DNA from 3 places in the Saccharopolyspora gregorii genome. Region 2 is predicted to be linked to each of the others. Evidence: riboswitches for the same ligand, from Rfam matches in the RefSeq annotation. Region 2 holds a riboswitch; each other region holds the start of a gene.

Region 1 (4,275 bases), 600 kb from region 2:
GGACGGCGTTGCGGTTGACGGTGATGCCGATGGTGTGGAGGCGGTCTTCGGCCTGCTTGCCGTCGAGTTCGGAGTGGCGCAGGTCGACCAGCACGAGGTGGACGTCGGTGCCGCCGGAGACCAGCGACACCCCCGCGGCGCGGGCGTCGTCTTGCAGGAGGCGCTCGGCGATGATGCGGGCGCCGTCGAGGGTGCGCTGCTGGCGGTCGGCGAACTCCGGGGTGGCGGCGAGTTTGAACAGCACGGCCTTGCCCGCGATGACGTGTTCCAGCGGGCCGCCCTGCTGGCCGGGGAAGACCGCGGAGTTGAACTTCTTCGCGAACTCCTCGCTCGCGGAGAGGATCACCCCGCCCCGGGGCCCGCCGAGGGTCTTGTGGGTGGTCGTGGTGACCACATCGGCATAGGGCAGCGGGCTCGGGTGCAACCCGGCGGCGACCAGACCCGCGAAGTGGGCCATGTCGACCATCAGATAGGCGCCGACCTCGTCGGCGATCTCGCGGAACCGCGCGAAGTCCAGCTGCCGCGGATACGCCGACCAGCCCGCCACGATCAGCTTCGGCCGGTTCTCCCGCGCCAGGCGGGCCACCTCGTCCATGTCGACCCGGTGGTCGTCCTCGCGCACGTGGTAGGGGACGACGTTGTAGAGCTTGCCGGAGAAGTTGATGCGCATCCCGTGCGTCAAATGCCCGCCGTGGGCCAGGTCCAAGCCCATGATCGTGTCACCCGGCGACAACAACGCGTGCATCGCCGCGGCGTTGGCCTGCGCACCCGAATGCGGCTGCACGTTCGCGAACGACGCCCCGAACAACGCCTTCACCCGATCGATCGCCAACTGCTCGACCACGTCCACGTGCTCGCACCCACCGTAATACCGGCGGCCCGGGTACCCCTCGGCGTACTTGTTCGTCAACACCGAACCCTGCGCCTGCAACACCGCCTGCGGCGCGAAGTTCTCCGACGCGATCATCTCCAACGTGTTCTGCTGACGACCCAGCTCCGCCCCCACAGCAGCGGCCACCTCCGGATCCACCACCGCAAGCCGGTCGTTGAACAGGTCCGGTGTCGACATGAGCAATTGCCTCCTGGTGTTCGATCTGGGCTGCGCCGGACGGGTCCGGCGCGGTCCGGTCAAGGTTTCGAGAGCCCGTTGCGGGCGTTCGTCAGGCCTTGCGGCGGTAGAACGGCAGTTCCACGACTTCGGCGTCGATGGACTTGCCGCGGATGTCGACCTGCACCGCGGTACCGGGCGCGCTGTGCGCGCGGTCCACGTAGGCCATCGCGATCGGGTGGCCGAGCGTCGGGGACGGGGCGCCGCTGGTGATCTCGCCGATCTCGGCGCCGTCGGCGAGCACCGGGTAGCCGTGCCGGGGCGCGCGGCGCGCGTCCGTGCGCAGGCCCACCAGGGTGCGCTCGGTCGGCGCCTCCGCGACGGCCGCCAGCGCGGCCCTGCCGACGAAGTCGCCGGGCTTGTCCAGCTTCACGACGCGCCCCAGGTTCGCGTGGAACGGGGTGAGCGAGGCGGACAGCTCGTTGCCGTACAGCGGCATGCCCGCCTCCAGCCGCAGCGTGTCGCGGCAGGACAGCCCCGCCGGGACCAGTCCGCGCTCGGCCCCGGAGTCGGTCAGCGCGCGCCACACCGCGGGCGCGTCCTCGGGCGCGGTGAACAGCTCGAAGCCGTCCTCGCCGGTGTAGCCGGTGCGCGCCAGCAGCACCTGCTTCCCGGCGACCTCGCTGGGATACCCGGCGTAGTACTTCACGGTGGACAGGTCGGTGCCGGTCAGCGGCGCCAAGATCGACACCGACTCCGGTCCCTGCACGGCGATCAGCGCGTACTCGTCGGAGACGTCGCGGTGCGCGGCGTCGAACTCGGCGATGCGCTCGGCGAGCTCGGCGGAGACCACGGCCGCGTTGGCCGCGTTGGCGACCACCAGGAACCGCTGCTCGTCCAGCCGGTAGACGATGAGGTCGTCGAGCACGCCGCCCTCGGTGGTGCACAGCATGGTGTAGCGGGCGCGACCCACCGTGATCGCGGACGCGTTCGCGACGAGCGCGTGGTCCAGCGCGGCGGCCGCCTCCGGGCCGCTGATCTCGATCTCGCCCATGTGCGAGAGGTCGAACAGCCCGGCCGCGGTCCGCACCGCCTGGTGCTCGGCGGTGTCCCCCGAGTAGCGGACCGGCATCCGCCAGCCCGCGAAGTCGGTGAAGTGCGCGCCGAGGGACTCGTGGACCTCGTGCAGCGGTGTCCGTCGCGGAGCTGGGGGCGACGACGTCATGGTGCGGAACTCCTCCTGGTGGGCACCGATCACGTCCGAGGGGGACCGGTTGCGGCCACTTCCAGCAGAAACCATATCCGGGGTCCTCCGACGGCGATGGGCGCGGGCGTGCGCTGCCGGTCTCCCCGGAGTCATTGGCCTGAGAGTTTCACCGCGCACGAGGGCGGCTTGCACCGTGGGCGAGGGACACGGGTCCCTGCTTTTCTCCGTGATCGCCTGCTGTCGCGCGGTAGCGGGGCCTGAGAGTTTGGTGGGGAGGATTGCTCCTTCGGCGCTGCACCCAGGAATCGCATCCTGCACGGACCAGGGGCTCCTGGCGGGGCGCAGACTCTCCCGCACGACGTCGTCGGCGTTGTAGTCCGGTGTTGTGTTGTGCTCCGGAACGCTACGGAGATCACACAGCGCAGTCAACCGAACGTGAGCGTGATCCCGTCGCCGCGCGCGGAGTTCAGCGCTGCGGGAACAGCCGGGCGTGCTGGGCGCGGAGGCCGTCGACCAGCGCCCGCAGCGCCAGTTCGAAGCTGTCGTCGTCGATCTCGGCGGCGTGCTCGCGCAGCAGGTGGGCGCCGTGCAGGTGCGGGAACCGCTCGTCGTAGACCTCGGCGTCGTCGACGAACCCGCCCGCGAACGAGCCCATCGCCGCACCGAGCACCAGGAACTTGGTGGAGGCGCCGATCATCGTGGCGTACCGCTGCGGCCAGCCCGCGCTGGTCAGCCCGCCGTGCACGGCGTCGGCGCGGCGCAGCGAGGTCTCCCGGCGGGCCGGTCCGGACGCCATGAACGGCACCAGGTTGGGGTGGGCGGCGAGCGCGGCCCGGTAGGAGCGGGCCCAGCGGGTGAGGCCGGTGGGCCAGTCGATGTCGAACCCGCTGGTGTCGACGGTGCCCATCACGCCGTCGGCGACGTCGTGCAGCAGCGCTTCCTTGGTGGCCACGTGGTTGTAGAGCGAGGCGGCGCGGACGCCGAGGGAGTCGGCGAGCCTGCGCATGGACAGCGCTTCGAGGCCCTGGTCGTCGATGATCGCCAGCGCGTGTTCGCGGATGCGTTCGCGGGTGAGTTGGGGGCTCTTGGGTCTGCCCATGCCGCGCTCCTGCCTGCTGCCCGCTGCCGGTCGGCGCCCCCTCGGTGGGCGCCGTGCCCGTCCGCGTCCGCTGCGGATCGTGTCGATCAGTGTCCGGTGCGCGGCTCTTGCCGCGGTGCGCGGGGTGGTCCTAGAGTCCAAAACTAACGACGTTAGTCGTCAGGTGTCCAACGGCGGACGACCGTGCCGCCCGCACCGGCGGCATCCTCACGGAGGTGGACGATGGTCAACGACGACGAGTCCCCGGAGCGGGTCGAGCCGCACACCACGCTGTCGCTCGCCTCGGTCCTCGCCGAGCCGGCGCGGCTGCGCCCGGCGCACCCCGCGGTCGTCGAGGGCGAGCAGCGGGTGACCTACGGCGAGCTGTGGGAGCAGGTCCGGGCGCACGCGGCCGCGCTGCGCGCTCGCGGGATCGAGCCGGGCGACCGGGTCGCGATCGTGGCGCCCAACGTGATCGATTTCGTGCGCGCCTACTACGCGGTGCTCACCGCGGGCGCGGTCGTGGTGCCGGTTCCGCTGCTGCTGGTCCCGGACGAGGCGGCGTATCTGCTGCGCAACTCCGGCGCGAAGCTCGTCGTCGGGCACACGAGCCAGCTGGCGCTCGCCGCCGAATCGGCGCGCCGCGCCGGCATCCCGCTGGTCTCGATCGGCCCGTCGGTGCCCGGCCCGGAGACCCCGGACTCGCTGAGCGAGGCGGCGGCCGCGGCCGAACCGGAACGCTCCTTCGCCACCCGCGCGCCCGACGACCCCGCGGTGATCTTCTACACCAGCGGCACCACCGGCAGGCCGAAGGGCGCGGTGCTCACCCACCTGAACCTGGTGCTCAACGCGACGGTGAACGCCTTCGACGCCAACGACACCCGCCGCGAGGACCTGGTCCTCGGCTGCCTGCCGCTGTTCCACGTCTTCGGGCAGACCGTC
Region 2 (4,275 bases):
AGCGGGCCGCCCTCTAACCCCTTCCGGGGTGTTCTCACCTCCACGAGTGAAACTCGCCGGTCTCGCCGCGCAGTGGTCTCGGATGGTCTCGCGGTTGCGGATCGGTTCAGACCAGCACCGCGTCCGGGGCCGTGCTCGGCAGCCCGTGCGCCAGCGCCACCGCCTCGCTCACCAGCAGCCCGCCGTGCGCGTTCAAGCCCCGGGCCAGCGCCGCATCCGCCCGGCACGCCGCCCGCCAGCCCTGATCGGCGATCCGCAGCACGTACGGCAACGTCACGTTCGTCAACGCGTACGTCGAGGTGTTCGGCACCGCGCCCGGCATGTTCGCCACGCAGTAGAACACCGAACCGTGCACCCGGAACGTCGGATCCTCGTGCGTCGTCGGCCGCGAATCCTCGAAGCACCCGCCCTGGTCGATCGCCACGTCCACCAGCACGCTGCCCGGCTTCGACCGCGCTACCAGCTCGTTCGACACCAGCTTCGGCGCCTTCGCACCCGGCACCAGCACCGCGCCGATCACCAGGTCCGCCGCCCGCACCGCCGACTCCACCGCGTACGCGTTCGACGTCACCGTGCGGATCGCGCCCCCGTGCGCCGCGTCGATCTCCCGCAGCCGGTCCACGTCGGTGTCCAGCACCTGCACCTGGGCGCCCATGCCCGACGCCACCCGCGCCGCGTTCAACCCGGCCACCCCGCCGCCGATCACGACCACCCGCGCAGGCGGCACCCCGGGCACGCCGCCCGGCAGCACACCGCGACCACCCTGCGGGGTCAGCAGCGCCTGCGCGCCGACCTGCGGGGCGAGCCTGCCCGCGACCTCGCTCATCGGCGCCAGCAGCGGCAACCCGCCGCGCGCCGTCTGCACCGTCTCGTAGGCGAGAGCCGTCACCTCGGCGCGCAGCAACTCGTCCGTCAACTCCGCCGACGCCGCCAAGTGCAGGTAGGTGAACAGCACCTGGCCCGCCCGCAGCCGCGGGAACTCCTCGGCCACCGGCTCCTTCACCTTCAGCACCAGCTCGCCCTCGGCCCACGCGTCCGCCGCGGACGGCACGATCGTCGCGCCCGCCGCCGCGTAGTCCTCGTCGGGGATCGACGAACCGAGCCCGGCGCCGGCCTCCACGAACACCGCATGCCCCCGCGCGGCCAGCTCGTGCACCCCTGCCGGGGTGCACGCCACCCGGTACTCGTGGTTCTTCACCTCACGCGGCACTGCGACCTTCACCCGGTCCGCCTCCCGACACCACGACCGAACACCGACCCCAGCATCATCCGCCCGGCGTCCGCACCCCGCCGCGAGGAAGGGAACCTTCCGGTCACCGGTGACCGGAAGGTTCCCTTCCTCGCTGTGATCCGGGCGGCTGGGCGTTGACACCCGCCCACGTCCGTTTATCGTTGCCGGGCACGACCACAACCGCACAGCGCCGCAGAACCCGAGCGGGAGAGACCCTGCGCAACGCAGGGCGCCGAAGGAGCAAACCCTCCCCGCAAAACTCTCAGGCACCCATGACCGCTCGGGCGAGGCCACTCTGGAAAGCGCGCGCCCCGGCGCCGCACCCACGGTGCAAGCCGCGAACCACCGCGGCGAAGCTCTCAGGTCCCGAAACAGAGGGGGAGGCCCGCGAACCCAGGGCACACCCGTGCCCGCGATGGTGAGGAGCCTCCATGTCCCTGCCCGAACAGCTGCGCTACACCGAAGAGCACGAGTGGATCGAGGACCGCGGCGACCTGGTGCGCATCGGCATCACCCCGTACGCGGCCCAAGCGCTCGGCGACATCGTCTACGTGCAGCTGCCCGAGGTGGGCGAGCGGATCGAATCCGGCGCCTCCTGCGGTGAGCTGGAATCGACCAAGTCCGTCAGCGACCTGTTCGCGCCCGTGACCGGCGAGGTCGTCGCCGTCAACGCGGCCGCCGCCGACGACCCCGCGGTGATCGGCTCGGATCCGTTCGGCGAGGGCTGGCTGCTCGAAGTGCGTGCCGAGCAGACCGGTGCTGTGCTCACGGCCCAGGAGTACGCCCAGTTCACCGGTGGTGAGTAGGCCGGGGCTGAGGGGGACGGAGCTGTGACGATCAGCGTCTTCGACCTCTTCTCGGTGGGCATCGGCCCGTCGAGTTCGCACACCGTCGGCCCGATGCGGGCGGCGCGGATGTTCACCGCGCGGCTGCGGGACGACGGTCTGCTCGGTCAGGTCGACAAGGTGAAGGCCGAGCTGTTCGGTTCGCTCGGCGCGACGGGGCACGGCCACGGCAGCCCCAAGGCGGTGCTGCTCGGCCTGGAAGGGCACGACCCGGAGACGGTCGACCCGGCCGCCGTCGAACAACGGGTGGAGACGATCCGCGCCGACGGCAGGTTGTTGCTGGCGGGGGAGCGCGACATCCGGTTCTCGGTGGACCGCGACCTGGTGATGCACCGGCGCAGGTCGCTGCCGCTGCACCCCAACGGGATGCGGTTCGCGGCGTTCGGCGCAGGTGGGGAACTGCGGTCCGCGGTGTACTACTCCGTCGGTGGCGGATTCGTCGTCGACGACGAGGCCACCGGCACCGACCGGATCAAGCCGGACGAGACGCCGGTGCGCCACCCGTTCCGCACCGGCGACGAACTGCTCGCCCGGGTCGCCGAATCCGGCTCCCGGATCAGCGACGTCATGTTCGACAACGAGCTGTCCTGGCGCTCCGCCGAGGACGTCCGCGCCCGGCTGCTGCACATCTGGTCCGTGATGCAGGAGTGCGTCGACAACGGGTGCCGCAACGACGGGGAACTTCCCGGCGGGCTGCGGGTGAAGCGGCGCGCCGCCGCGCTGCGGGCGAACCTCGGCGAGCAGGACGACGCCATGGAATGGCTCACCCTGTTCGCGCTCGCCGTCAACGAGGAGAACGCGGCAGGCGGACGGGTCGTCACCGCGCCCACCAACGGTGCCGCCGGCATCGTTCCCGCGGTGCTGCACTACTACGTGCGCTTCGTGCCGGGGGCGAACGAGCAGGGCGTCATCCGGTTCCTGCTCGCCGCCGGTGCCATCGGGGTGCTGTTCAAGGAGAACGCGTCGATCTCCGGTGCCGAGGTCGGCTGCCAGGGCGAAGTCGGTTCGGCCTGCTCGATGGCGGCCGCCGGGCTCGCCGAGGCGATGGGCGCGACGCCGTGGCAGGTGGAGAACGCCGCCGAGATCGCGATGGAGCACAACCTCGGCCTCACCTGCGACCCCATCGGCGGGCTGGTGCAGATCCCGTGCATCGAGCGCAACGCCGTCGCCGCGGTCAAGGCCGTCACGGCGACGCGGATGGCGCTGCGCGGCGACGGCAGCCACTTCGTGTCGCTCGACAAGGTGATCAAGACGATGCGGGAGACCGGGCGCGACATGAAGGTCAAGTACAAGGAGACCGCTCGCGGCGGGCTCGCGGTGAACGTCATCGAGTGCTGAGAGCGCTTCGTCTCGCCCGGCGCTCGAAACCGCGCGGGGCGGTGAGAGCAGGGGAACCTTCCTGTCACGTCGCAGGCGTGGACCACCGGCGTGAGTCGATGCGAGCAGGGGAACCTTCCTGTCACCGGTGCGATGAGGGGAACCTTCCTGTCACGCTCGGCCTCGTCCGGAGCCGTGGTGGCCGGTGTGGTGGAGTGCGGCGGTGGTGTTCCGGCGGGCCGCGCGGTGGTGGCTCCGGATGACGGGGAGGTTCCCTTGCAGAATTTAGGATGCGCACAACTCAGTTGCGCGCAACTTGAATTGGGGCTAATGTCGGCCACGTGCAGGAGGCGGGGATGAGCGCGGACTCGGCGCTGTCGCTGGACCAGCAGGTGTGCTTCGCGCTCTACAGCGCGTCGCGCTCCTTCACCAACCTGTACCGGCCGTTCCTCGACGAGCTGGGACTGACCTACCCGCAATACCTGGTGATGCTGGTGCTCTGGGAACACGACTCGCTGGCGGTCAAGGACCTCGGGGCGATGCTCAAGCTGGACTCCGGGACGCTGTCGCCGCTGCTGAAACGGCTCGAAGCGAGCGGACTGGTGGACCGGCGGCGCAGCACCCGCGACGAGCGGTCCGTCGAGATCGGACTGACCGAGCGGGGGCGGGAGCTGCGGCAGCACGCCGAGCAGATCCCGAACCGGGTGCTCGCCGCCAGCGGCATGGAACTCGAGGAGGTGCTGGCGCTGCGCTCCACGCTGCACCGGCTCACCGCCAACGTGGACCAGGCCGCGCACCGGGCCAGGGCCGCCGTCGCCGACGGCGTCCCCATCACCGACGAACTCCTGCGCGGGACCACGACACAAGGAGACTGAGATGGCA
Region 3 (4,275 bases), 1.9 Mb from region 2:
CTGGCGTTGCGGATCGGGGTGCCGATCCACGCCGACGAATCGGTGCTGGACGAAGCCGGGTTGATCATCCCGGACGAGCAGGAGGACGAGGTCGAGAAGTTCCGGGAGTTCCTGGACTCGGTCTCGCCGGAGGACTTCCGCGGCGCGGACACCTGATCGCGGCGGGCGGGCGCACGACCCGCCCCGCCGCCCGCGTCGTCGTGAGGGGCTCCTGGTGCAGCTCGCACCGGGAGCCCCTTTCGCATGCCGGGGCCCGCGCGGGTGCGGCTTCGGGTGCGGTGCGTGCGCGAAGGCGGGGCGTGCGTCACACCCGGGGTGGGCGGGCGTCCCCGCGCGTCGCGTTGACCCGCCCACCGGGCGGGCTTACCTTCGGAGTGCGCGAATCGCCCCGATGTGATTTTCCAGGTCGGGGAAGGTCAAACCCCCGGTTCCATGATCGTCCTCGCGCTCGGGTGATGATCATGCGACGAGCCGGGTTCGGTGGTTCGCCGGCTTCGGCCGGGCGGAGGGAGGCAGGCGTGGTGGAGCGAGCACCTGGCGAGGATGCCGCCGCGGAGGGGTCGAAGCCGTTCCCGGAGACCGCGCTGCCGGACGAGCTCGTCGGCTACCGCGGCCCCGCGGCGTGCCAGATCGCCGGGATCACCTACCGGCAGCTGGACTACTGGGCGCGCACCAAGCTGGTCGGGCCGTCGATCCGCGGCGCCGCCGGTTCCGGGTCGCAGCGGCTGTACTCGTTCAAGGACATCCTGGTGCTCAAGGTCGTCAAGCGGCTGCTGGACACCGGGGTCTCGTTGCACAACATCCGGGTCGCGGTCGAGCACCTGCGCCACCGCGGGGTGGAGGACCTGGCCCGCATCACGCTGTTCAGCGACGGCACGACGGTCTACGAGTGCACCTCCGCCGAAGAGGTCGTGGACCTGCTGCAGGGCGGCCAGGGCGTGTTCGGCATCGCGGTCAGCGGCGCGATGCGCGAGATCACCGGCACCATCCACGAGTTCCCCGCCGAGCGCGCCGACGGTGCCGAGCCGGACGAGCCGGTCGCCGACGAGCTGTCGCGGCGCCGGGACCGCCGCATCGGCTGATCGCCGAGGCGCGCTAGGCCCGCCGTGGCCGCCGTGCCGTCCGGCGCGGGTCCGGCGGTCTTGCCGCCACCAGGTGCGCGGGCCACCTATCGACCCGATCGGCCGCTCTCGCCGTGCGCGGGCCACCGTTCGGCCTGTTCTGGTCCCGCCCGTCGGGCGCAGGCGCCGATCGGCCCGTTCGGCCCTTCGTGCGCAGGCGCCGATCGGTCTGTCCGGTCCCGCTCGCCGTGCGCGGGCTGTCGGCGGATCCGGCCAGGCCGTCCTGGCGCCCGTGGCCGTCGCGTCACCGCCCGTCGATGTCACGCCCCGTGCCGCTGGGATGATCGGGCGGGATGAAGATCGCACCGTTCGGCCGTCACCGGATCGGGTAAGCTGCTGTGCATCGCCGACCCCGCGCGGGAGAGTTCGCCGTTGACCTGGTCAGCGGCGGCGCCGAAGGAGCAAACCCTCCCCGACAACCTCTCAGGCCTGCTGGACCGCACGGGCGAGATACCTCTGGAAAGCGGGACCACCGACGTGGTTCCCCGCCGACGGTGCAAGTCCGGTCCGCGGACCGGGTGAAGCTCTCAGGCGTTCGCGTCGCGGACAGTGACAGAGGGGGAGAGCAGCACACGTGCTGCCGCCCTGTCCGTCGCGATGAATGAGGTGTGGCGATGACGACCGAAGACCGCATCCCGCTGGCCGCCCTGGAACACGGCACTCCGTTCGCCGACCGCCATGTCGGGCCGCTGCCCGCTGAGCTGGCCCGGATGCTCGACGTGATCGGCGTCGGCTCGCTGGAGGAGCTGGGGCAGTCGGCGGTGCCCGACGGCATCCGCGAGCGGGACCTGCAGCTGGCGCTGCCGGAACCGGCCACCGAAGCCGAGGCGCTCCAGCAGCTGCGCGACCTGGCCAGGCTGAACAGCCCGCACACCGAGATGATCGGCCTGGGCTACTACCCGACGATCACGCCGCCGGTGATCCGGCGCAACGTGCTGGAGAGCCCCGCCTGGTACACGGCGTACACGCCGTACCAGCCGGAGATCTCGCAGGGCAGGCTCGAAGCGCTGCTGAACTTCCAGACCATGGTGGCCGACTTGACCGGCGTGCCGGTCGCGAACTCGTCGATGCTCGACGAGGCCACCGCGGCGGCCGAGGGCATGACGCTGGTGCGCCGTGCGGGCCGGGCCAAGTCGCCGCGGTTCGTGGTGGACGCCGACGTGCTGCCGCAGACCCTCGCGGTGCTGCGCACGCGGGCGGAACCGCTGGGCATCGAGGTCGTGGTGGCGGACCTGTCCGCGGGCGCGTCGGCGCTGCCGGACGGCGAGTTCTTCGGGGCGCTGCTGGCCTACCCGGGTGCCTCCGGGGTGGTCCGCGACCACCAGGCGGTCATCGACGAGGTGCACGAGCGCGGCGGCATGGTGGTGGTCAGCGCCGACCTGCTCGCGCTGACGGTGCTGCGCGCCCCCGGTGAGCTGGGCGCGGACGTGGTGGTGGGCACGACGCAGCGCTTCGGCGTCCCGATGGGCTTCGGCGGCCCGCACGCCGGCTACATGGCGGTGCGCAAGGGCATCGAGCGGCAGTTGCCCGGCCGGCTGGTCGGGGTGAGCGTCGACGCGGACGGGAACCAGGCCTACCGGCTGGCGCTGCAGACCCGCGAGCAGCACATCCGCCGGGAGAAGGCCACCAGCAACATCTGCACCGCCCAGGTGCTGCTCGCCGTGGTGGCGGGCATGTACGGCGTGTACCACGGTCCCGCCGGGCTGCGGGCCATCGCGAAGCGGGCGCACCGGATGGCGGCGGTGCTGGCCGAGCGGCTGCGCCGCGGCGGGGTGCGCATCGTGCACGCCGAGTTCTTCGACACCCTCGTCGCCGAGGTCCCCGGCCGGGCCGCCGAGGTGGTCCGCGCCGCGCGGGACGGCGGCATCAACCTGCGCCACATCGACGACGACCACGTCGGCGTCAGCTGCGACGAGACCACCACCCGGGAAGCGCTGGTGCGGGTCGCGGAGGCGTTCGGCATCGCCGGGGGCTCGCTGGCCGGCATCGACGAGCTGGACGCCGAGACCGACGACGCGCTGCCGACCGCGCTGCTGCGCACCTCCGAGTACATGACGCACCCGGTTTTCCACGCGCACCGCTCGGAGACCTCGCTGCTGCGCTACCTGCGCCGCCTGTCCGACTCGGACGTGGCGCTGGACCGCAGCATGATCCCGCTGGGCTCCTGCACGATGAAGCTCAACGCGACCGCGGAGATGGAGCCGATCACCTGGCCGGAGTTCGCCGAGCTCCACCCGTTCGCGCCCGCCCAGGACGCCACCGGCCTGCTGGAGATCGTGCACGACCTGGAGCGCTGGCTGGCCGAGATCACCGGGTACCACTCGGTGAGCCTGCAGCCGAACGCGGGCAGCCAGGGCGAGTTCGCCGGGCTGCTGGCCATCCGCGCCTACCACCACAGCCGTGGTGCGGCGGCGCGGGACGTGTGCCTGATCCCGGCGAGCGCGCACGGCACCAACGCGGCCAGCGCCGTGATGGCCGGGCTGCGCGTGGTCGTGGTGCGCTGCGACGACCAGGGCAACATCGAGCTCGACCACCTGCGCGAAGTCGTCGACCAGCACCGCGACGACCTCGCCGCCATCATGATCACCTACCCGTCCACGCACGGCGTGTACGAGGACACCGTGGAACAGGTGTGCGGGCTGGTGCACGAGGCGGGCGGCCAGGTCTACGTGGACGGCGCGAACCTGAACGCGCTCATCGGCCTGGCGCGGATGGGCGAGTTCGGCTCCGACGTCTCGCACCTGAACCTGCACAAGACGTTCTGCATCCCGCACGGCGGCGGCGGTCCCGGCGTCGGCCCGATCGGGGTGCGCGAGCACCTGGCGCCGTTCCTGCCGAACCACCCGCTGCAGCCCGCCGCGGGACCGGAGACCGGGGTGGGGCCGATCAGCGCCGCGCCGTGGGGCAGCGCCTCGATCCTGCCGATCTCCTGGGCCTACGTGCGGATGATGGGCTCCGACGGGCTGCGGCGGGCGACGCTGACGGCCGTCGCCGCGGCGAACTACGTGGCGCGGCGGCTCGACGAGCACTTCCCGGTGCTCTACACCGGCTCCGGCGGGTTCGTCGCCCACGAGTGCATCCTGGACCTGCGGCCGCTCACCAAGGCCTCCGGCGTCACCGTGGACGACGTGGCCAAGCGGCTCGCCGACTACGG

Evidence for each region. A riboswitch is a leader RNA that binds a small molecule or an ion and turns the genes downstream of it on or off. The one in region 2 is predicted to bind glycine.
Region 1: linked by a shared signal. The riboswitch ahead of gcvT (glycine cleavage system aminomethyltransferase GcvT) and the one ahead of gcvH (glycine cleavage system protein GcvH) in region 2 are both predicted to bind glycine.
Region 3: linked by a shared signal. The riboswitch ahead of gcvP (aminomethyl-transferring glycine dehydrogenase) and the one ahead of gcvH (glycine cleavage system protein GcvH) in region 2 are both predicted to bind glycine.

What each region holds. Positions count from the first base shown of each region.
Region 1 is NZ_CP059556.1:1,700,097-1,704,371, forward strand. It holds gene glyA (serine hydroxymethyltransferase) at 1-1,069, opposite strand, end outside; gene gcvT (glycine cleavage system aminomethyltransferase GcvT) at 1,161-2,273, opposite strand; glycine riboswitch at 2,392-2,490, opposite strand; glycine riboswitch at 2,491-2,619, opposite strand; gene H1226_RS07510 (TetR/AcrR family transcriptional regulator) at 2,722-3,354, opposite strand; gene H1226_RS07515 (long-chain-fatty-acid--CoA ligase) at 3,577-4,275, shown strand, end outside.
Region 2 is NZ_CP059556.1:1,099,667-1,103,941, forward strand. It holds gene ald (alanine dehydrogenase) at 107-1,222, opposite strand; glycine riboswitch at 1,426-1,520, shown strand; glycine riboswitch at 1,522-1,613, shown strand; gene gcvH (glycine cleavage system protein GcvH) at 1,663-2,037, shown strand; gene H1226_RS04740 (L-serine ammonia-lyase) at 2,062-3,414, shown strand; gene H1226_RS04745 (MarR family winged helix-turn-helix transcriptional regulator) at 3,750-4,268, shown strand; gene H1226_RS04750 (organic hydroperoxide resistance protein) at 4,270-4,275, shown strand, end outside.
Region 3 is NZ_CP059556.1:3,014,617-3,018,891, forward strand. It holds gene H1226_RS12955 (bifunctional nuclease family protein) at 1-156, shown strand, start outside; gene H1226_RS12960 (MerR family transcriptional regulator) at 462-1,082, shown strand; glycine riboswitch at 1,469-1,571, shown strand; gene gcvP (aminomethyl-transferring glycine dehydrogenase) at 1,736-4,275, shown strand, end outside.